3 regions of the Rhizobium phaseoli genome follow, and region 3 is predicted to be linked to each of the others. Evidence: predicted binding sites of a transcription regulator. Region 3 holds the regulator's gene; each other region holds the start of a gene.
The links. Region 3 encodes LexA, which represses DNA repair genes until DNA is damaged. Its sites were predicted from a motif close to TGTTCNNNNTGTGTTCNG; they were not measured.
Positions count from the first base shown of each region.

Region 1: the regulator LexA is predicted to act here: its motif matches at 3,350-3,367, upstream of AMC88_RS14750 (ribonuclease T2 family protein).
Region 2: the regulator LexA is predicted to act here: its motif matches at 2,940-2,957, upstream of recA (recombinase RecA).

Region 1 covers NZ_CP013532.1:3,038,253-3,046,143, reverse strand. The annotation lists gene AMC88_RS14770 (thiamine pyrophosphate-binding protein) at 1-20, opposite strand, end outside; gene caiB (succinate--glutarate CoA-transferase) at 17-1,219, opposite strand; gene AMC88_RS14760 (DMT family transporter) at 1,236-2,192, opposite strand; gene AMC88_RS14755 (alpha/beta fold hydrolase) at 2,226-3,155, opposite strand; gene AMC88_RS14750 (ribonuclease T2 family protein) at 3,382-4,122, shown strand; gene ettA (energy-dependent translational throttle protein EttA) at 4,221-5,870, shown strand; gene AMC88_RS14740 (ArsR/SmtB family transcription factor) at 6,033-7,058, shown strand; gene metF (methylenetetrahydrofolate reductase [NAD(P)H]) at 7,060-7,891, shown strand, end outside.
Region 2 covers NZ_CP013532.1:2,436,349-2,444,239, reverse strand. The annotation lists gene cckA (cell cycle histidine kinase CckA) at 1-429, shown strand, start outside; partial or broken gene AMC88_RS34045 (AAA family ATPase) at 503-727, shown strand; gene AMC88_RS11880 (pseudouridine-5'-phosphate glycosidase) at 888-1,811, opposite strand; gene AMC88_RS11875 (carbohydrate kinase family protein) at 1,902-2,846, opposite strand; gene recA (recombinase RecA) at 3,072-4,160, shown strand; gene alaS (alanine--tRNA ligase) at 4,313-6,967, shown strand; partial or broken gene AMC88_RS11860 (LysE family translocator) at 7,057-7,670, opposite strand; gene AMC88_RS11855 (AraC family transcriptional regulator) at 7,798-7,891, shown strand, end outside.
Region 3 covers NZ_CP013532.1:2,048,090-2,055,980, reverse strand. The annotation lists gene pdhA (pyruvate dehydrogenase (acetyl-transferring) E1 component subunit alpha) at 1-578, opposite strand, end outside; gene AMC88_RS10080 (FtsB family cell division protein) at 724-1,044, opposite strand; gene eno (phosphopyruvate hydratase) at 1,181-2,455, opposite strand; gene kdsA (3-deoxy-8-phosphooctulonate synthase) at 2,597-3,442, opposite strand; gene AMC88_RS10065 (VOC family protein) at 3,439-4,335, opposite strand; gene lexA (transcriptional repressor LexA) at 4,532-5,251, shown strand; gene AMC88_RS10055 (ComEC/Rec2 family competence protein) at 5,232-7,664, opposite strand.

The sequences.
Region 1 (7,891 bases), 990 kb from region 3:
TCTCCACCGGTCCTCTTCATGACGATGCCTCCCTCTCGCGCTCGGCGAGCTCCGCCAGAATTTCTTCTCTGTGTTCGTCGAGGCGCGGGCTCGGCCTGACGTAATGCAGCGGCGTCTCGGACAGCACCACCGGCGTCCTGACCCCCGGGATGAGTGTGCCCACGGCATCCGCAAGGTCGATGCGCAGACCGCGGGCGCGCACCTGCGAATCGGCGAACATCTCCTCGATCGTATTGATCGCGCCGGCAGGAACGCCGTTCTCCTCACAAGCCTTCAACAGATCCGCTTTCTGCCATTTCAGCGTCTCGGTCGAAACGAGCCGGCGCAGTTCGGCCCGATTGCCGACCCGGGCCCTGTTGGTGGCGAAACGTTCGTCGCCGACAATCGCCTCAAGGCCGAGGATGCCGCAGAGGCGAGCGAACTGGCCGTCATTGCCGACGGCAAGAATGAGGTAGCCATCGGCCGCCGGCACGACCTCATAGGGCGAGATATTCGGATGGGCGTTGCCGAGCCGGGTCGGTGCAGCGCCGGAGACGAGGTAGTTCATGTTCTGATTGGCGAGCACGGCCGATTGCACATCGAGCAGCGCCATGTCGACCAGCTGGCCTTCGCCTGTTTTCAAGGCATGGATCAGGGCCGCCTCGATCGCCGAGACGGCATAGATGCCGGTGAAGATATCGGCGATCGCCACGCCTGCCTTCATCGGCTGGCCGTCCGGCTCGCCTGTAATCGACATGAAGCCGGACATGCCCTGAACGATGTAATCGTAGCCGGCCAGATTGGCATAGGGGCCGGTCTGGCCGAAGCCGGTGATCGAGCAATAAACGAGCTTCGGGTTCAGTTTGCGCAGGCTGTCGTAATCGAGCCCGTATTTGACGAGCCCGCCGACCTTGAAGTTCTCGATCACCACGTCAGCAGTGGAGACCAGCCGGCGGACGAGATCCTGGCCTTCCGGGCTTTTCAGGTCGGCGGCGATGGAGCGTTTGCCGCGATTGGCGGCATGGTAATAGGCGGCCGAGAGATTTTCGCCGTCGGCACCTTCGACAAAGGGCGGGCCCCATTGGCGCGTATCGTCGCCGCCATCGGGATTTTCGACCTTGATGACATCGGCGCCGAGATCGGCGAGCATCTGTCCGGCCCAGGGGCCGGCCAGCACGCGGGCGAGCTCGATCACCCGGATACCGGCAAGCGGCGGTTTTTTCGTCAGGCTCTCGGTCATGGTCCTCCCAGGCAATCTACGGCGCCAGCGTCACCTCAGATGTATCGGATACGGGTTTGGAAGCAAAGCGGCGCTCGCGCCAGAGGATGTAGATGCCGGAGGCGATGATGATCATGATGCCGAGCCATTTGATCGCATCCGGAAAGTCGCCGAAAACAAGCCAGGCAAAGATCGTGGCCGAGACGATCTCGAAATATTGCAGCGGCGCCAGCGTCGAAGCCGGTGCGGCGCGATAGGCGTAGACGCCGAAGATGCCCGCTATCGCGGCCATGGCGCCGACGCCGGCGACATAGAACCAGGCGTTGCCTAAGGGCATGACGGGATCGAAGATATCGGAGCCGCTGCCATCGCCGGCAAAAAGCAGGACGGCGCAGAAGATCAGGCCCCAGATGCCCATCTGAAACTGCATTGCCCAGGGATCTTCCTTGTGCGACAGGACGCGCGTCATCAGCACGAAAATGGCGATGCAGAGCGCGGTGAGGACGGGCAGGAGCGCGATGTAGCCGACTTCGTTGAAACTCGGCTGGATGATCAGCATCGCCCCGAAGAAGCCGACGCCGCAAGCGGTATAGCGCCGCCAGCCGATCGTTTCCTTCAGGAAAATGCCGCCGAGGATCGTCACGATGATCGGCTCGACGAAGAAGATCGCGATTGCGTCGGCGACCGCCATATATTTCAGCGTGGTGACGAAGCAAATCATCGAAATGGTGATGATCAGACCGCGGATGGCATGGAACAGGCTCTGGCGCCAGGAGAAATCGTCAAAGCTGCGCCGCCATATGACGATCGGCAGCATGCAGAGAGCCTGCACCGCGAAGCGGCCGGCGGTGACCTCGGCGGAGGGCACTGTGACGACGGCGAGCTTGGCGAAGATGTCGATGAGCGGCGAGAACATCACCGAAAGAAACATGAGCGCAAGCCCCATCGTCACGTCGGAGGGGGATGAAACGGGCCGGGCGGAGGTGCTGTTCATGGTGGGATTCTCGTCATCCGGGATTTTGGCCGTTCAGCTTTTGCCGACCGCGCCGTCACACCAGTCCGCGAAGGCGGCGATGGCCGCCTCTGCGCCGGTGTCATTCAGCGTTTCGTGCCGAATGTCCTGATATATCTCAGTGCTGATACGGGAGAAGCCCTGGCGTTTCAAATGGTTTGACAACCAGATCACGGCTTTTCCTCGCTCGGTCGCCGGATCTTCTCCGCCGCCGACCAGATGGATCGGCAGGTGGCGCCGCAGCCGGTCGAGATGCATCTTTCGCGGTGCGCGAAAGGTTAGTTCGAAGACATCGAGCCAGAGTGAAATCGAGGCGTCGAAGCCGCAAATAGGGTCGGCGACATATTTGTCGACTTCGTCAGGCTTCTGCGAAAGCCAGTCGAATTCCGTGCGGCGGTTGGCAATGGACCGGCCCCAGGCGGCGAAAGTGAGTTTCGGCAGGAGGCCGCTTGGCACATCCGAGCCTTTCAGCATGCGTTCGGCGACGAGGATCGCCTGGGCGGCGCGGCCGGCAAGGCCGACGGCGAAATTGGAATTCCAGACGGCGACCGCGTCGAAGTCGGCCGGGGCGGTGACGGCAGCATTGAGCGCAATGAGACCGCCCATCGAATGACCGAAGAGGATGACTTTCAGGCCCGGATGGCGCGAGACCGCGTGAGCGCGCATGGCGATGATGTCGCCGATCACCCGCTCGACGCCGTTGCGCCACGCGAAGCGGCCGATCGGGGCATCGGGCGCTGTCGTCTCGCCATGGCCACGGTGATCGTGGGCGTAGACATGATAGCCGCGCGCCGCCATCGCCTCGGCAAAGCGGCGATACCGCTTCGAGTGCTCAGCCAGCCCATGCGATATCAACAGAATGCCGCAGGCGGGGCCGGTCGCCTCGGCATGGTGATAGGCCAGCGATGCTCCCGGCACGGAGAGCCATTGCGTTTCAGAAAACATTCGGATCCTCCCGGCCGCAGCAGAGCAGATCGCTACCGCATAATTTCTTAATGCGAAATCGATTTGAGGATTCATGCTTCAACTCAAAGTGATGGAACGTCCTTTGTGTGACTTTAAAGCGTTAGAAGCAATCGATAACAAAATACGGGAACGTTGCGATTCAGGGTTGCTGATGTTTACTCTTTGTGCTTATCTGTTCGTGCATTGTTCTTATATGGGGGTTGAAATGAGCAGCATGCAGTTGCGTACCTTGACGTTCGCCGTATCGATAGCCCTTGCCGGCGCCGCCATGGCGCAGGAGGCCGACGGACGCACCCGTTTCATTCTTGCGGCGAGCTGGCAACCCGCCTTCTGTCAGACGAACCAGAAGAAGGCCGAATGCGCAAGCCAGACCGGCGAGCGCCACGACGCAACGAATTTCTCGCTGCACGGCCTCTGGCCGATGCGGCAGGATTATTGCGGCGTCAGCGACGACCAGAAGGCTGCCGACAAGGATGGTAAATGGGCTGCATTGCCGGAAGTGACGCTTTCGGCCGAGACGCAGGCGGCGTTGGCAAAGGCGATGCCCGGCACGCAGTCCGGCCTTGAACGGCACGAATGGACAAAGCATGGCACCTGCACGAAAATGAGCGCGGAAGATTATTTCGGCGTCGGCCTCCATCTCGTGGGTGCTCTCAACGCATCGGCCGTGCGCGACCTCTTCGCCGCCAATATCGGCAAGACGGTCAAGTCCGATGCGATCAAGGCGGCTTTCGACAAGAGCTTCGGGCCGGGTGCGGGCGACCGCGTCAAGATGAGCTGCCGGCGGGCCGGCAATGTCAGGATGATCAGCGAGCTGACGATCGGCCTGTCCCAGGATGCGGGAACGGCGTCGGCGAAAAGTGGCGCTCTCGGCGATCTGATCCAGGGGGCGGGAAAAACCTCTTTCGGCTGCGATGAAGGTGTCGTCGATGCAGCGGGCTTCTGACCGGAATCCTGCCTAAACCGGGTTTCGGCGTTGCCCACAGGCGCTGTTTCGCCTACATAGCGGCACGAAACGAAGTTTCCCGCCCGGAGCAGCGCAGCATGGCACGTCAATTCATCTATCATATGTCCGGCCTCAACAAGGCCTATGGCAACAAGAAGATCCTGGAGAACATCCACCTTTCCTTCTACCCGGACGCCAAGATCGGCATCCTCGGGCCGAACGGCGCCGGTAAATCCACTGTGCTGCGCATCATTGCCGGCCAGGACAAGGAGTATACCGGCGAAGCCTGGCTGGCCGAGGGTGCCACGGTCGGCTATCTCGAGCAGGAACCGCATCTCGACCCGAACAAGACAGTGTTCGAAAACGTCATGGAGGGCGTTGCCCCGAAGACGGCGATCCTCGATCGCTACAATGAATTGATGATGAACTATTCCGACGAGACCGCGGAAGAGGGCGCCAAGCTTCAGGACATCATCGACAGCCAGAACCTCTGGGATCTGGAAAGCCAGGTCGAGATGGCGATGGAAGCCCTGCGCTGCCCGCCGCGCGACGCCGAGGTCACCAGCCTGTCCGGCGGCGAGCGCCGCCGCATTGCGCTCTGCCGCCTGCTGCTTTCGCAGCCGGATCTGCTGTTGCTCGACGAACCGACCAACCATCTCGACGCCGAAACCATCGCTTGGCTCGAAAAGCATCTGCGCGACTATCCGGGCGCCGTGATGATGATCACCCACGATCGCTACTTCCTCGACAATGTCACCGGCTGGATCCTCGAACTCGACCGCGGCCGCGGCATTCCTTACGAGGGCAATTATTCGGCCTATCTGCAGGCGAAGGCCAAGCGCATGGAGCAGGAAGGTCGCGAGGAGGCCTCGCGCCAGAAGGCCATCAGCCGCGAACGGGAATGGATCGCGTCCAGCCCGAAGGCGCGTCAGGCCAAGTCCAAGGCGCGTATCAAGTCTTACGAGCAGCTGGTGGATGCCGCCGAGAAGCAGCGTCCCGGCGACGCGCAGATCATCATCCCGGTCAGCGAGCGCCTCGGCCAGGTGGTCATCGAGATGGAGGGCATCACCAAGGGCTTCGAGGGCCGCACGCTGATCAACGACCTGTCGATCAAACTGCCGCCGGGCGGTATCGTCGGCGTCATCGGCCCGAACGGCGCCGGCAAGACGACGCTGTTCAAGATGATCACCGGCCAGGAAAAGCCTGACAGCGGTTCGATCCGCATCGGTGAGACCGTGCATCTCGGTTACGTCGACCAGAGCCGCGACGCCCTGGCCGGCGACAAGACGGTCTGGGAGGAAATCTCCGGCGGCGCGGAAATCATCAAGCTCGGCAAGTTCGACATGAACTCCCGTGCCTATTGCGGCGCCTTCAACTTCAAGGGCGGCGATCAGCAGCAGAAGGTCGGCAATCTCTCCGGCGGTCAGCGCAACCGCGTTCACCTCGCCAAGATGCTGAAAGCCGGCGGCAACGTTCTGCTGCTCGACGAACCGACCAACGACCTCGACACGGAAACGCTGGGCGCGCTGGAAAACGCGCTGGAGAACTTCGCCGGCTGCGCCATCATCATCAGTCACGACCGCATGTTCCTCGACCGTCTGGCTACGCACATTCTCGCCTTCGAAGGCGAAGGCCATGTCGAATGGTTCGAAGGCAACTTCGAGGATTATGAAGAAGACAAGGTCCGTCGTCTCGGCCCTGATGCCCTCAACCCTGGCAGCCAGGCCCATAAGCGCCTGACGCGCTGATCGTCCTTCTTTTGGGCTGAGAAAGCCCCGGTTCGGCCGGGGCTTTTTTATGTCCGGCCCTGTCGCAATTTGAGCAGGCAATTTCGCTGGGAGGGCGAATTGGCGCTTGTCACCGTCGCCTAAATCACATAAAGATATCTTTATATCTTGATTGGGCCGAAGATGAGTGAACCCTTGAAGCTTGGATTGGATGGGCTGGTGGACGTCTTGAAGGCGGCCGGCGAGCCGACGCGGCTGCGTCTTCTGGCGCTTCTCGACGCCGGCGACCTGACGGTCACCGATCTTACCGAAATTCTCGGCCAATCTCAGCCCCGCATCTCCCGCCACCTGAAGCTGCTTGGCGAAGCCGAACTGATCGAGCGCTACCAGGAGGGCGCCTGGGCCTATTTCCGCCTCAAGCAGGAGGGCAAGGCGGCAATGCTCGTGCGGGCCTTGCTGAAACATGTCTCCGAAAACGATCCGACCGTCCTTCGTGACGGTGAACGGCTGTCAGCGGTCAAGCGCCAACGGGCCGAGCGGGCACAGGCCTATTTCAGCCGCAACGCGGCGGAATGGGACGAGCTTCGCCGCTTGCATGCGGCCGACGAGGAAGTCGATGCCGCCGTCATCCGGCTGCTCGGCAACCAGCCGATCGACTCGCTGCTCGATCTCGGCACCGGCACCGGCCGCATCCTCGAACTCCTGGCCGGGCTCTACCGCCGGGCGATCGGTGTCGATGCCAGCCGCGACATGCTGAGCGTGGCGCGCGCCAATCTCGACAAGTCCCGCATCACCAAGGCCACCGTGCGCCACGCCGATATTCTGAACCTGCCGTTCGAGGGACAGGATTTCGACCTGGTGACGATCCATCAGGTGCTGCATTTCTTCGATCAGCCTGAGATTGCCATCGCGGAAGCGGCGCGCATGCTGCGGCCGGGCGGACGGCTCGTCGTCATCGACCTTGCGCCGCACACGCTCGAATATCTCCGCGACGAGCATGCGCATGTCCGTCTCGGCTTTTCGCACCAGGCGATGTCCGACTGGCTGCGCAAGGCCGGGCTCGAGGTCGAGCAGGTCGTCGATCTTCATCCGGGTCAGCAGAGCGGGCAGGGACTGACAGTCACCGTCTGGCTCGCGCGTGATCCGAGGCGCCTCATGGCTTCGCAACTAAGCGAAGGCGCCGAACCTACATTTGCCGGGAGAGTATGACATGGCTTTGAAAAACGAAGCGCAGGCGCGCAACATCGGGATCTCCTTCGAATTCTTCCCGCCGAAATCGGAAGAGATGGAAGGCCAGCTCTGGAATACCGTCAGCGAACTGCAGGACTGGGATCCGGATTTCGTCTCGGTGACCTATGGCGCCGGCGGCACCACCAAGGCGCCGACGCTGACCGCCGTCACGCGTTTCCTGTCGCAAACACCGCTTGCCACCGCTTCGCACCTGACCTGCGTCGGCGCGACGAAGGAAGAGACGCACCAGATGATCGAGACGTTCCGCAAGGTCGGCGTCACGCATTTCGTGGCACTGCGCGGCGATGCCCCCGGCGGCGCCGGCGCCCCCTACCAGCCGCATCCAGGCGGCTATGCCAATGCGGCCGAGCTGGTGGCCGGCCTCAAGTCGGTCGGCGATTTCGAAATTTCGGTCTCCGCCTATCCGGAAAAGCATCCGGAGAGCCGTGACACGGCCGCCGATATCGACATGCTGAAGCGCAAGGCCGACAACGGTGCCGACCGGGCGCTGACACAGTTCTTCTTCGACAACGACAATTTCGAGCGTTATCTGGAGCGGGTTCGCCGGGCCGGTATCTCGATCCCGATCGTGCCCGGCATCATGCCGATCCAGAACCTGACGCAGCTGAAGCGTTTCGCCGGCGCTTGCGGCGCGGTTATTCCCGCCTTCCTCGACGAGCGGTTCGCGGGCTTTGACGACAAGCCCGAAGAGCGGGCGAAGGTGGCAGCCGATGTCGCCGCTGAGCAGATCGAAGATCTCGTCCGGCGCGGCATCCGCGATTTCCATCTCTATACGATGAATCGTTCGCCAC
Region 2 (7,891 bases), 390 kb from region 3:
ATTGCCGCAGTCGGCACGCCCCCCGAGGCCCCCGCTGCGCAGCAGCCCGAGGACCTGACCGGCTCTGCCGTCGTCCTGCTCGTCGAAGACGAGGAGGCGGTGCGCCGTGGCGGCAAGCGAATGCTGGAAACGCGCGGCTACACCGTTCATGAGGCGGGCTCGGGCGTCGAGGCGCTGAGCATCATGGAAGAGCTTGAGGGCAAGGTCGACATCGTCGTTTCCGACGTCGTCATGCCGGAAATGGACGGCCCGACGCTGCTGCGTGAGCTGCGCAAGACCTATCCCGACCTGAAATTCATCTTCGTCTCCGGTTACGCCGAGGACGCCTTCGCCCGCAACCTGCCGCCGGATGCGAAATTCGGGTTCCTGCCGAAGCCGTTTTCACTCAAGCAGCTCGCTGTGGTCGTGAAGGAGACGCTGGATAGTTAGCAGCTCGGCCATGAATCCATCAACTCGAGCGGCTGAGAGCGGGGGAGCGGGCTGGACGACGTCGTGTGAGCCCATCCATCGAGCGGCCGGCGCTCGGGTCGTTCTCTGCTTCCTCGACGTTCCCTTTGATGAGCTCTGGGACCGGGTCTCCCGACGAAACGCCGAGCTTCCAGTCGGCGCGTTCGACATCTCGCGGCCGGACCTGCTTAGGTGGTCGAAGCTGTTTGAGCCGCCAACCGCTGAGGAGTTAGCGCTTTACGATCGGCAAACCCAGCAAGCCAGTACCGCCTCCACGTGACACGCCATCCCCCTGGCCTGCCACCCATCTCCCCAACAGGTGGCGGAGCGGGAGGAGTAAGCCTCTTGTCGATCTCCCGATTTGTGGAGATGGCCGGCAGCCCAAGAGGGGTGCCTCACGGCAGAACAATTGTTGCGGGACGGGCCGGCGACGCCGATGATTACCCGAGCGCCACGGCAATCTCTGCCGCGAGCCGCGCATTGTTCTCGACAAGCGCTATATTCGTCTTCAGGCTCTGGCCGTCCGTGAGGTCAAAAATCGTCGAGAGCAGATAGGGTGTCACCGCCTTGCCGGTCACTTCGTCGCGCTCGGCGCTGTCCAGGGCGCGCTCGATATAGATCTCCATCTCTTCGCGCGGGATCTCGTCGGCTTCCGGCACCGGATTGGCGATCAGCATGCCGCCGTCGATGCCGAACTGTTCGCGTGTCGCCTGGAAATTGGCGATGGCCGCCGGGCTGTTCAGCGACAGCGGGCTGCGAAGCCCCGAGGAACGCGACCAGAAAGCCGGGAATTCTTCGCTCTCATAGGTGACGACAGGCACGCCGCGGGTTTCCAGCACTTCCAGCGTCTTCGGAATGTCGAGGATCGCCTTGGCGCCGGCGCAGACGACGATGACGCCGGTGCGGGCCAGTTCCTCGAGATCGGCCGAGATATCGAAGCTTTCCTCGGCGCCGCGGTGCACGCCGCCGATGCCGCCCGTCGCAAAGACGCGGATGCCGGCGCGCGCCGCTGCGATCATCGTCGCCGCGACCGTGGTGGCGCCGGTGCGGCGCTCGGCGATCGCAAAGGCGAGATCGGCGCGCGACACCTTCATCACGTCAGTCGCCTTGGCGAGCTGCTCCAGTTCGGCTGCCTCGAGGCCGACATGCAGTGTGCCGTGAATGACGGCGATCGTTGCAGGGACGGCACCCTGTTCGCGAATGATCGCCTCGACGCTGCGGGCCATCTCGATATTGCCGGGATAGGGCATGCCGTGGGTGATGATGGTCGATTCCAGCGCCACCAGCGGCGCGCCGCGCTGCTTGGCGCTGGCGACTTCTTTGGAATAGGCGATCGGCAGAAGAGGGGAGATGGGCTGGGTCATGAGATCTTGTCCTGTCCTCGATCGAGCCTGATGTCGAATCTGTCAGCGGTTTTCCGACGGCATCATGCTCAACTATTTCATTGGGTCGCTTCAATGCAGGATTCTGATCTGGGGAACAAGGGCAAGCGCCTCATTCAGCAGATCCGGCGTCAGATTTTCGTTGACGGCGTGCGGCGACTGCACAGTCAGCGCTGCTGCCGCGGTGCCGTGGCGGATGGCTTGCTCGAGCGGCAGGCCATGCAGCAAGGCAGCGATCGTGCCGGCGGCAAGGGAATCGCCGGCGCCGGTGACATCGGCCAGGGTCTCGGCGATCGGCGGCTGCAGCGTCACGGCGCGGTCGCCGCAAAGCGCGACGAGCTCGCGGCGGCCGCGGGTGACGACGGCGCTCCGGATGCCGATCTCGTTCAGAAGCGGCGGCCAGCCGCCGGCGTCGTCCGGCCGTTCCCCGGCAAGGGCAGCGGCTTCGGCCTCGTTCATGAACAGGTAGTCGATATCCGCGATGCAGGGTTTCAGCCTGACGACCTTCGCGGGCGAAATGGCGATCGCCGCGACGGGTTTGGCCAGCGACCGTGCCTTGGCGACGATTGCCGCGATCGTCTCTTCCGGCAGATTGGCATCGAAAAGGATGAGATCATGCGCGGCGAAAGCCTCGCGCACCCAGCGGATCGAGAGGCGCCGCGGCACGAAGAAGCGGTAGAGATCCATGTCGGCGAGGGCGATCACCAGGTTGCCGTCCTTCTCGATGATCGCGGTGTAGCTCGGTGTCTTGCGGTCGAGGAAAACGAAGGGCCGGTCGTCGATGCCAGCGAAATCGGCGGCTTCGCCGACCATCTCGCCGATGGGATCTCCGCCGCGCGGCGAAATCATCGTCACCTGAAAACCGAGCCTTGCGAGGTTGCGCGCCGCATTGAAGCCGCCGCCGCCCGGCTCCTCGAACCAGGTGCCGGGATTGCTGGCGCCCGGTGCCGTCTCCCCGGAAATGCGGCCGCGCCGGTCGATATGGGCGCCGCCGAGAACAAGAATCTTCTTTTTCATTTCAACCGCCTTCCGATCCCGAAGCGCGAATCGGCACCGTGCCTTCTGGCGGCAAGGCCGGCGCATCTGCCTTAAGCCGTTGCTTTGCATCGATAAAACAAATATAGAACACGCGCTGTTTTACCTTTTTCTTTCAATCGTTTGATCGCCTATTGCGAGAGTGGAACAAATAGAGTACAAACTCGACATTGCTTGGGCGGCTTCAATAACCTAAAGGTGGATCAGATGTCTCAGAATTCATTGCGGCTGGTAGAGGACAAATCGGTGGACAAAAGCAAGGCGCTTGAAGCGGCACTCTCACAGATTGAGCGGTCGTTCGGCAAGGGCTCGATCATGAAACTCGGTTCCAACGAGAACGTCATCGAAATCGAGACGATTTCGACGGGTTCGCTGGGGCTCGATATCGCGCTTGGCGTCGGCGGCCTGCCGAAGGGCCGCATCATCGAAATCTACGGGCCGGAAAGTTCGGGCAAGACGACGCTGGCGCTGCAGACCATCGCGGAATCGCAGAAGAAGGGCGGCATCTGCGCCTTTGTCGACGCCGAACATGCGCTCGATCCGGTCTATGCCCGCAAGCTTGGTGTCGATCTCCAGAACCTTCTGATCTCGCAGCCCGATACCGGCGAGCAGGCGCTTGAGATTACCGATACGCTGGTGCGCTCCGGCGCCGTCGACGTTCTGGTCGTCGACTCGGTCGCCGCACTGACGCCGCGTGCCGAAATCGAAGGTGAAATGGGCGACAGCCTTCCCGGCTTGCAGGCACGCCTGATGAGCCAGGCGCTGCGCAAGCTGACCGCCTCGATCTCCAAGTCGAATACGATGGTGATCTTCATCAACCAGATCCGCATGAAGATCGGCGTCATGTTCGGTTCGCCGGAAACGACGACGGGCGGCAATGCGCTGAAATTCTATGCCTCCGTGCGCCTCGACATCCGCCGCATCGGCTCGGTCAAGGAGCGCGAAGAGGTGATCGGCAACCAGACCCGCGTCAAGGTCGTCAAGAACAAGATGGCGCCTCCCTTCAAGCAGGTCGAATTCGACATCATGTATGGCGAAGGCGTATCGAAGACCGGCGAACTCGTCGATCTCGGCGTCAAGGCCGGCATCGTCGAAAAGTCGGGCGCCTGGTTTTCCTATAACAGCCAGCGTCTCGGCCAGGGCCGCGAAAACGCCAAGACCTTCCTGCGCGACAATCCGGATCTCGCCCGTGAGATCGAGCTGGCGTTGCGCCAGAATGCCGGTCTCATCGCCGACCGCTTCCTGCAGAACGGCGGACCGGATGCAGACGACGGCGATGCCGCCGCGGACATGTAATTTCCGCGTTTGAATGCATCGACCATTCCAACCGGCCGCATTCCTGATGAGAATGCGGTCGGTTTCGTTTGTCGGCTGGACAGTGGCGGAGGCGAACGTTAAAAGCCGATGGATTTGTATTATCTGCCTCCGGCAGCATTGAAGGGCATAGAATGAGCGGCGTGAACGATATCCGGTCGACCTTCCTCGACTATTTCAAGAAGAACGGCCACGAGATCGTTCCGTCGAGCCCGCTCGTGCCGCGCAACGACCCGACGCTGATGTTCACCAATGCCGGCATGGTGCAGTTCAAGAACGTCTTTACCGGCTTGGAAAAGCGCCCCTATTCCACGGCAACGACCTCGCAGAAATGCGTGCGCGCCGGCGGGAAGCATAATGATCTCGACAATGTCGGCTATACTGCGCGCCACCTGACCTTCTTCGAAATGCTCGGCAACTTCTCCTTTGGCGACTATTTCAAGGAGAACGCCATCGAGCTTGCCTGGAAGCTGGTGACCGAGGGTTTCGGCCTGCCGAAGCATCGCCTGCTGGTGACCGTCTATTCCGAAGACGAGGAGGCGGCGACGCTGTGGAAGAAGATCGCCGGTTTTTCCGACGACAAGATCATCCGCATCCCGACCTCCGACAATTTCTGGCAGATGGGCGACACCGGCCCCTGCGGTCCGTGCTCTGAGATCTTCATCGACCAGGGCGAGAATGTCTGGGGCGGCCCTCCCGGCTCGGCGGAAGAAGACGGCGACCGGTTCCTCGAGTTCTGGAATCTCGTCTTCATGCAGTTCGAGCAAATCGAGCCGGGCGTTCGCAACCCGCTGCCGCGTCCGTCGATCGATACCGGCATGGGCCTGGAGCGCATGGCCTGCATTCTCCAGGGCGTCCAGAGCGTCTTCGACACAGATTTGTTCCGCACGCTGACCGGCGCCATCGAAGATGCCGTCGGCGTCAAGGCCGAGGGCAGTGCCAGCCATCGCGTCATCGCCGATCACCTGCGCTCTTCAGCTTTCCTGATCGCTGACGGCGTGCTGCCGTCGAATGAAGGCCGCGGTTATGTGCTGCGCCGTATCATGCGCCGCGCCATGCGTCATGCCCAGCTTCTCGGCGCCAAGGAGCCGCTGATCTACAAGCTGCTGCCGACGCTGGTGCAGCAGATGGGCCGGGCTTATCCGGAGCTTGTGCGCGCCGAAGCGCTGATCTCCGAGACGCTGAAGCTCGAGGAAAACCGATTCCGCAAGACGCTGGAGCGCGGCCTGTCGCTTCTGTCCGATGCGACTGCCGACCTTTCCAAAGGCGATATGCTGGATGGCGAGACGGCTTTCAAGCTCTACGACACCTACGGCTTCCCGCTCGACCTGACGCAGGACGCCCTCCGCGCTCGCGAGATCGGCGTCGACATCTCCGGCTTCACCGACGCGATGCAGCGCCAGAAGGCCGAAGCCCGCTCGCACTGGGCCGGTTCCGGCGAGAAGGCGACCGAAACCGTCTGGTTCGAGCTTAGGGAAAAACATGGCGCAACCGAGTTCCTCGGTTACGACACTGAAGCAGCTGAAGGCGTGGTGCAGGCAATCGTCAAGGACGGCGCTGTCGCCGAAGGAGCCAAGGCTGGCGACAAGGTGCAGGTCGTTGTCAACCAGACGCCGTTCTACGGTGAATCCGGCGGTCAGATGGGCGATACCGGCGTCATCTCGTCCGACCACGGCAAGATCGAAATATCCGACACGCAGAAGAAGGGCGAAGGCCTCTTCGTGCATTCTGGCACCGTTGTCGAAGGCGCATTCAAGACGGGCGATGCGGTTGTTCTGACTGTCGATCACGCCCGCCGTTCGCGTCTGCGCGCCAACCATTCGGCGACGCACCTGCTGCATGAGGCGCTGCGCGAAGTGCTCGGCACCCATGTCGCGCAGAAGGGGTCGCTGGTCGCACCGGAGCGTCTGCGCTTCGACGTTTCGCATCCGAAGCCGATGACGGCCGAAGAGCTCAAGATCGTCGAAGAGATGGCAAACGAGATCGTGCTGCAAAATGCGCCGGTCACGACCCGCCTGATGAGTGTCGACGACGCCATTGCCGAGGGCGCCATGGCGCTGTTCGGCGAGAAATACGGCGATGAGGTACGGGTCGTCTCGATGGGCACCGGCCTTCATGGCGCAAAGAGCAACAAGCCTTATTCGGTCGAGCTTTGCGGCGGCACGCACGTGTCGGCTACCGGCCAGATCGGCCTTGTCCGCATCCTTGGCGAAAGCGCCGTTGGCGCTGGCGTTCGCCGTCTCGAAGCCGTAACCGGTGAATCGGCGCGCGCGTATCTCGCCGAACAGGACGATCGCGTGAAGACGCTCGCGGCGTCGCTGAAGGTTCAGCCGTCGGAAGTTCTGTCGCGCGTCGAGACGCTGATCGACGAGCGCCGCAAGCTCGAAAGGGAACTGGCCGACGCCAAGCGCAAACTCGCCATGGGCGGCGGGCAGGGCGGTTCTGCCGATGCGGTGCGTGAGGTCGCCGGGGTGAAATACCTCGGCAAGGCCGTGGCCGGCGTCGATCCGAAGGATCTTAAGGGGCTCGCCGATGATGGGAAGGCCAGCATCGGCTCTGGCATCGTGACGCTGATCGGTGTGTCCGAAGATGGCAAGGCGAGCGCCGTGGTCGCGGTGACGCCCGATCTCGTGGATCGTTTCAGTGCTGTCGATCTGGTACGCGTCGCCTCGGCAGCTCTCGGCGGCAAAGGAGGCGGCGGCCGTCCCGACATGGCCCAGGCCGGCGGCCCGGATGGCGCCAAGGCTGATGAGGCACTTGAGGCTGTTGCAGCGGCACTCGCAGGCTGATCGCCCAGTCCGAGAACTGTATGAAATGAGAACCGGCTGCGAGATTTTCAGATTTCGCAGCCGGTTTGTTTTCAGCACGGCTGCGGCGGTCAGTTTCTCGTCTGCAGCGCGAGACGGCAGGCAAGCCCGGTAAACGCCGTTGCGAGGATATATTGCGGCAGTTTCCGGAAACGGCACACGGAGCTAAGCCGTGAACGGATCTGGCCTCCGAGAAGGATAACGGTTCCATTCACGACGAAGCTGATGGCGTTCAGGATGGTGGCCAGTACCAGCATTTGCATGACCATCGAGCCGCTCTCGGTATTCAAGAATTGCGGGAATAGCGCCCTTACGAAGAGCGCCCTCTTCGGATTGAGCAGGTTGGTGGCGAGGCCGGCGAAAAAGATGCGCCGACCCGAGAGCCTCTTTACCGTGGAAGCAGGCGCGAAGACGTCTTGTAGGCGAGATAGAGCAGATAGGAGCAGCCGGCCCACCTGACGGCGTCATAGGCGACAGGGAGGGTCAGGAAGAGCTGCGAGAGCCCGAAAGCCGCAGCAAGGGCGTGGCAATAAGTGCCGAGCGCAATACCCGCATAGGTCAAAAATCCGGCAGAGCGTCCCTGGCTGATGCTGCGCGAAGCAATCAGCAGCATGTCGGGACCGGGCGTGGCGGTCAGGATCAGCGCCGCAGCGGCAAAGAGTATCAATGTTGAAAAGTCCGGCATCAGTCTTCCTCTTGGGTTCGAGCCGGAATTCCGGTCTATGCGGGATTCGCCGCGGGTTCAAGTCAGCAGGATTTGTCAAATCGGGATATGGTTCTCTCCAGTCGATCGATTTGCGTAAGGCTTTGGCATGAACGGCGAAACGGCATGGGCGCTTTATGAAACCCGTCTGCGGCGGGTTTCGGCCTATATTCACGACCACCTCGACGAGGAGCTGGATATGG
Region 3 (7,891 bases):
AGCTTCCAGAGAGCCGCCATGTTGAAGCTCTCGTAGACCTGGCCCTGGTTGGCGGCGCCGTCGCCGAAATAGGCGATCGAGACATTGCCGTTGCCGCGGTAATGATTGGCAAAGGCGAGACCGGTTCCGAGCGAAACCTGGGCGCCGACGATGCCGTGACCGCCGTAGAAGTGCTTCTCTTTCGAGAACATATGCATCGAGCCGCCCTTCCCGTGGGAATAGCCGCTGCGGCGCCCGGTCAGTTCCGCCATGACGCCGCGCGCTTCCATGCCGGTTGCCAGCATGTGGCCGTGGTCGCGATAGGCGGTGATGACTTGGTCGCCTTCCTTCTGCGCCATCTGCATGCCGACGACGACAGCTTCCTGGCCGATGTAGAGATGGCAAAAGCCGCCGATGAAGCCCATGCCGTAAAGCTGACCGGCCTTCTCCTCGAAGCGGCGGATCAGTAGCATCTCGCGATAGGCCTTGAGTTCCTCATCCCGATCGAAGTCGGCTACCGGGCCTCCATTCGATGCTTTGGCTGCTGGTTTTGCTGCAGTTTTGCGGCTGGAAACGGTCGCGGTCTTTCGCGGCGCCATTCAACCCTCCCTATGGGTTTGTCGTTTCTCGATGGCGCGTACCATAGGGAAGAAATATGACCACAGCAATGCCATAATTGCATGGCTCGTATTCGGCACTAAACTATTGGAAACACGTCAGTAATTCCAATTAACCGAATTTCGGTTAATTGGAATAATGATTGAATATGACGATCTCGTCGGCGCGCGACATATTCAGCTGATAGCGCGCCTTTTCGTCCAGCATATCCTTGTCGAGCGAACCGTCACTGAGGAGCGCGACCTGACTTTCCAGATGTTCGCGCTTCGCCTTCAATACCGCAAGCTCTTTTTCGCGCGCGACGCGCTGACGCTCGAACGTCTCCGTCGCCCGCAACCCATAATCGCCATGAATGCAATGATAGCCGAAATAGGAAAGGAAGGCGACCGTCATGGCCGGAATGACGAAGCGGCCGAGCTTTCTCTTCTTATGATGCTTTGTCCACATAGACGTATGCTCTTGAACGCATTACCAATTCGTTCAGCATAATGCGCAGAGATTAACCGTTCGTTGACCGTAAAAATCAGGCAATAAAAAACCCGCGCCGGGAGGGCGCGGGTTAAGCCGTTGACGTCAGATCCGATCAGCCGCGGATGATCGAGCGGCCGGCATACTGGGCCTGGGGCCCGAGGCCTTCCTCGATGCGGATCAGCTGGTTGTACTTGGCGAGGCGGTCAGAACGCGACAGCGAACCGGTCTTGATCTGGCCGCAGTTGGTGGCAACCGCGAGATCGGCAATCGTCGAATCCTCGGTCTCGCCGGAGCGGTGGGACATGACGGCGGTGTAGGCCGCCTTGTGCGCCGTATTGACCGCATCGAGCGTTTCCGTCAGCGAACCGATCTGGTTGACCTTGACCAGGATCGAGTTGGCGACACCCATGCGGATGCCGTCGCGAAGACGGGCGGAGTTGGTGACGAAGAGATCGTCGCCGACGAGCTGGATCTTCTTGCCGGCCAGATCGGTCAGTGCCTTCCAGCCGTCCCAGTCGTCTTCGGCCATGCCGTCCTCGATCGAGATGATTGGGTACTTGGCGGCGAGTTCGGCCAGATATTCGGCCATGGCGCCCGATTCGAGCGTGCGACCTTCACCTTCGAGGACGTATTTGCCGTCCTTGAAGAATTCCGTCGAGGCGCAGTCGAGGCCGAGGTAAATATCCTCACCCGGCTTGTAGCCGGCTTTCTCAACCGACTTGACGATGAAGTCCAGGGCTTCCGAAGCGCTCTTCAGGCCCGGTGCGAAACCGCCTTCGTCGCCGACATTGGTGTTGTGGCCCTGGGCTGCAAGTTCCTTGCGCAGCGTATGGAAGACTTCCGACCCCATGCGCACGGCTTCGGCGATCGTATCGGCGCCGACCGGCAGGATCATGAATTCCTGGAAGTCGATCGGATTGTCGGCATGGGCGCCGCCATTGATGATGTTCATCATCGGCACCGGCAAGAGGCTCGCCGAAGCGCCGCCGACATAACGGTAGAGCGGCAGGCCGGAGGCCTGGGCGGCCGCCTTGGCGACGGCAAGCGACACGCCGAGGATAGCGTTGGCGCCGAGACGCGACTTGTTCGGCGTGCCGTCCAGTTCGATCATGATGTTGTCGATCTGGATCTGGTTTTCGGCGTCGATACCGCCGATCGCGTCGAAGATCTCGGTGTTGGCGGCCTCGACCGCCTTCTCGACGCCCTTGCCAAGGTAGCGCTTGCCGCCGTCGCGCAGCTCGACCGCCTCATGAGCGCCGGTCGAAGCGCCCGAGGGAACGGCCGCGCGGCCCATGCTGCCGTCTTCGAGATAGACATCGACTTCGACGGTGGGGTTGCCACGGCTATCGAGAATCTCGCGGGCGATGATATCGGTGATTGCAGTCATGGGTTCTTCCTGCTCGGTGGGTGATCAATCGTTCGAAGCCTGTCATAATCGAAGGCGTGCAAATTACAATGCCGCAATTTCCAGCCTTCGAACCGGCGTCCCGACGTGGCCTAAACGACGATCATGTCAACCTGTTGAACGTCAGGCCTTGGCGACCGCGTCAAATGCAAGCAATTTCTCAAGCAGCCGCGGCATGTCTTTGAGATAGACCATGTTCGGGCCGTCGGACGGTGCGTTGTCTGGGTCCTGGTGGGTTTCGAGGAAGACGCCGGCAATACCCGTCGCCACGGCTGCGCGCGCCAGCGTCTCTACGAATTCGCGCTGACCGCCCGAGGATTCGCCCTGCCCGCCGGGCTGGGCGACGGAATGGGTCGCATCGAAAATGACCGGCGCGCCCATCGCCGCCATGATCGGCAGCGAGCGCATGTCGGAAACCAGCGTATTGTAGCCGAAGGAGGCGCCGCGCTCGCACAGCAGCACGTTGGCATTGCCGCTGGCATTGAGCTTCTTCAGGACGTTCTTCATATCCCAGGGGGCGAGGAACTGGCCCTTCTTGACGTTGACGACGCGGCCGGTCTTGGCGGCGGCGATCAGAAGATCCGTCTGGCGGCAGAGGAAGGCGGGGATCTGCAGAACGTCGATCACCTCAGCCACCTCGGCGCATTGCTCGGCCGTGTGGACGTCGGTCAGGACGGGAAAGCCGAATTCCTTCTTCAGGTCGGCGAAGACCTCCATGCCCTTTTCAAGCCCGATGCCGCGCTCGGCCGAGAGCGAGGTGCGGTTCGCCTTGTCGAAAGAACTCTTATAAACGAGGCCGATGCCGAGTTTTGCGCAGAGCTCCTTCAGCGTGCCGGCGACCATGAAGGCGTGATCGCGGCTCTCCATCTGGCAGGGGCCGGCAATCAGCGACAGGCGGCCGGTATTGGAAAAGGTGACCTGGCCTTCGCCTTCGCCGATCTTGACCTCGGAATTGGTATCAGTGCTCATCGTGGTTCCTCGAAGGCAAAAAGCGCGCCCTGCCCGGGCGTGGGCTTCACCAGAATGCGATTGTTCTTGCGTGTGTATGTCACTCCGTTAGCAGCCAAATGCGCTTCTGTCACGGCAAGATCGGCGACGTTGAAAAGGATTGCCTGACCGCGCAGGCCACGATCGGCAGCGGAAACGACAAGCTCGAAATAAGCCTCCAGCCCTTCCGGCGTCATCAGGCTGATCTTGGCATTCGAGGCCGCGATCTCCACGCCGAAACCGGTTTTCTCTACTGCCGTTTGCCCGACCGCAAGACCAACGAAGGCGGAAAATGCCGCCGGGTCCGGCGTACAAACCGCGATTTCGGCAATGCCAGTCACGCCATTGGCATGTGTCTCCAGCGCGGCGCGATCGGCGGGGAAGGCATTGATGCGCTGACAGGTAAAGAGAAAGAAGTCGGGAGCGCGCAGATCTCCTGAGAAGGCCAGTTTGAAGCTGCCGACGCTTTCCGAACCGTCCGGCATCCGCAGCGGCCTGCTGAACTGCAACATCTCGCCGGCACTCGCGCCGCTGCCGACGAATCGCCGATGATCGAGGCCGGCATCCTCGGTGAGAAAGGCCAGCGCCGAAAGTCCCTCCTCGCCGCAGCGGAAGCGGAAGGCGCGATTGCGGGCGATGAAGACATTGCCCTGGCGGGCCGCTGTCTCGCTCTCCTCGACGCTCGCCACCCCGAGCGGCTCGATATAGGTCTTGTCTGCGAAGAAGACGCAGGCATTCTCCGTTCCGAAGGGATGACGCGCATCGGCGGCGACGGTGAAGCCGAGTTTGCCTAGCCTTTCGCGCGCCAGCTCGATATCGACGACCGGGAGTACGACGTGATCCAGCGGATGCGGCTTAGCGGAATGTGCGCTCATGATATCCCTCCTGACACGTCAAGAGATGTGCGACAGCACTCCCCCCAATGCAAGACATGTGTGCCAATCCGGCGAATGAAAATAAAAATCTCAACGAGTTGGTGCGAAGTTTTACGGAAATTTAGCTACTTGCGGAACACATATGGAACATATAGTGTCTGTTCTGGATTTGTTTCAATCACGGGGTCTGACGTCGATGCTCACGCGCAAACAACAGGAGCTTCTCCTATTCATTCATGAGCGCATGAAGGAATCGGGCGTTCCCCCCTCTTTCGACGAGATGAAGGATGCCCTGGATCTCGCCTCGAAATCCGGCATCCATCGTCTGATCACGGCGCTCGAGGAACGCGGTTTCATTCGCCGCCTACCGAACCGGGCCCGGGCGCTGGAGGTGATCAAGCTGCCGGAAGCCTATAGCCCCAGTCTTCAGCCGCGCCGCGGTTTTTCGCCGAGCGTCATCGAAGGCAGCCTCGGCAAGCCCCCGGCGGTCGCCGCCCCCGCTGCCGCAAAGCCGATTGCCGACAACGGCAACTCCGTCTCCGTGCCGGTCATGGGCAGGATTGCCGCCGGTGTTCCGATCTCGGCAATCCAGAACAATACGCACGACATCGTCGTCCCTGCAGATATGCTCGGCTCGGGCGAGCATTACGCGCTGGAGGTCAAGGGCGATTCGATGATTGACGCCGGTATCTTCGACGGCGACACAGTGATCATCCGCAACGGCAGTACCGCAAGTCCCGGCGATATCGTCGTTGCCCTCGTCGACGACGAGGAAGCGACGCTGAAGCGCTTTCGCCGCAAGGGTGCCTCGATTGCCCTCGAAGCCGCCAACCCGGCTTACGAGACCCGCATTTTCGGACCCGACCGAGTCAAGGTGCAGGGCAAGTTGGTCGGCCTCATTCGCCGTTATCACTGACAGCAGACGGGGCGGCTTCGGTAAAACTGTCCTTGCGCCAATCATAGGCGCGATGGCGCATCCATGGACGTGATAAGGCGTCGAATGCGGTTGCAATCTCGTGTCCCGTCTGCACAAAACGCAATTCGACGGAACCGGTCCTGCGCAGCGTCTCGCCGGTGAAGAGGGTCGCACCCGATCGGCAACGGTCGAAACGCAGGCGCACGGAGGTCACAACGATCTCGCCGGCGTCGCAGGCCGGGCCGAGATAGGCGGCATTGTCGATGACCGCGACGACATGGCCATTGCCGAGCCTGGCGATACACCAGGCTTTCTTGACGCAGGAAAACCGATTTGCCTCACCGCCGGCTGCGGCGGCCACCATTGCCGTCCTCGCTTCATTCTGCTGATCGCGCGAAAGCTTGACGCGGCGGTCCTCGCCCTGCGGCGGGATGGCAGGGCCATCCAGCATTTTCGGCGGGTGATGCGTCGGCAGGACCAGCGCTCTCTGCCACTGGTCAAAGATGAAGTCCGGCGGGTTTTCGCGGTTTGAAGCCATTGCCGTCGCCGCGACGAGCCCTACGAGACCACCATCCTCGGAAATCACCAGATCCGGCGGCGGGGATCCCGGCAGAATGAGCAGGATGAGCGTCGCAACGGCGAGGATCGATGTGCCGGCGTGGCGTAACCGGGTGCGAAGCAGCGTCAGCAGCAGAAAGCCTGCCACGGCCACGACGAAATACCAGCCGGGCAAGCGGCCGAAGCCGATATCACCGCCCCAGCCGGACACCGTCTTGGCAACCGCGATCACCAGATCGAGGCCGAAGCCGACCACCGTCCAGAGCGGAGCGTCCAGACCGAACGGCATGAGCAACATGGCCAGCAGCCCGGCCGGCATGACGATGAAAGAGATGATCGGCATCGTCGCAAGATTTGCCGGCAGACCATAAGCGGTCAGTCGATGAAAATGCTCGATCGAAAACAGCGCCGTCGAAAATCCGCCGATCAGCGAAGTCAGGAAGACGCCGCCGAAGAAACCGGCGACCGCCGCAACCGGCCGCAGGAGCGGCAGCTTCAGCAACGGGTTTTCCCGGATGCGCCGGTCCTTCCATAGCTGATAACCCGATACCAGCGCCAAAGTCGCGGCAAAGGACATCTGAAAGCTTGGCCCCAAGACCTCGGAGGGTGAAATGGCGATGATGACCAGCGCCGAGAGAACGACATTGCGCAGGCTGATCGACGGCCGATCGAAGAAGACGGCAATCAGCATGATCGCCATCATGATGAAGGCGCGTTCGGCCGAGACGCCGAATCCCGAGATCAGGAAGTAGGCCGTGACGGCGATGAGCGCGCCCGCGGCGGCGATCTTCTTTGTCGGATAGGCTTGAGCGACACCAGGAAAGAGGCTGAGCAGCATCCGGAAGCCGACGAAGAAAATGCCGGCCGACAGCGCCATGTTGAGGCCGGAGATCGCGACGATATGAGCAAGGCCGGACTGGCGCAGCGCCTCCGTCGTTTCCTTCGAGATAGCGCGCCGCTCGTCAGTCACCAGTGCGGCGGCAAAAGCGCCTGTGTCGCCGGGCAGCATCGAGCGTATGCGATCGCCGATACCGCTGCGCAACCGGTAAAGCCATTCGAGCAGAGCGTCGGACGTCGATGTCACAGCCGGCGGGCCTGCCTGCAAATCGACCTTCTCAGGGGCACGGTAGAAGAAGCCGTTGGCGCCGATGCCATCGAAATAGGCACCGAATGAAAAGTCGTTGAGGCCAGGAAGCGCCGGTCCTGCCGGCGGCGTCAACCGCGCTCGGCCGGTGATGATGTCGCCGATCTCGAAAGGCATATCGGCACCGCGGGCGATTACTGTTATGCGCCGCGGCGGCCGCTTCACCTCCGGTGCCTCGGTGCCGGTGACGGCAAGAATATAGCGCCACCGCCCGCGGTCGTCGCCTTCGCGCCGCTCGACGCGGCCGGTCACCGTCGTCGTCACGGATGAATCGAGGATGACCGTCGAGGCCCGCCAGCTTTCGAGCTGCGCGCAGAGCATGCCGCAGGCCACCAGGGCAAGCGCCAGGAACATCGCCCGCAAGGCCGGCCGGCTGCGGCCGGCGACCAGCCCCGCAAGCATCAACACCGACAGGCAGAGCAACGATGGAACGAGAGGAACATCCGTTGCAGCAAGAAACCAAAATGCCGCGCCGGCGCCGAGGAAGACCGGCGAGAACAGGAGCAGACGCCCGTGGTCGACCTCCTCGCTCAGCATCCGGCCGCCGGCACGCAGCGATTGTGCCATTGCCGCCGGCAGCCGGTGGCGCACTGACATCGCCGACTGAGTTCTTGCCGGACGCGTCCCCGCGGCGGGGGCGGGAAAATCCGCGGGATCGGCAAGACCGACGCCCGCTTGCGGCCGCAATTCGACTGTTGTCAATTCCTGCATGCGCGGCCCGAAGTCACCTTGCCCAGGCATTCAGAATGCAACCTCCGGGCAAATCCGGCAAGCATAATCGATTGAAATGCGAGGGAAAATCGCAAATGGGAAAAGACCAGTCGAATCATCGGTTTCCGCTATGCGTGCGGCTCATCGCTGCAGTGCCTAAAAGGTGATGCCGCAATGCACAAAATGCCGTCACGGTAACTTGGCATTAGCTTCGCGATCATATAGCT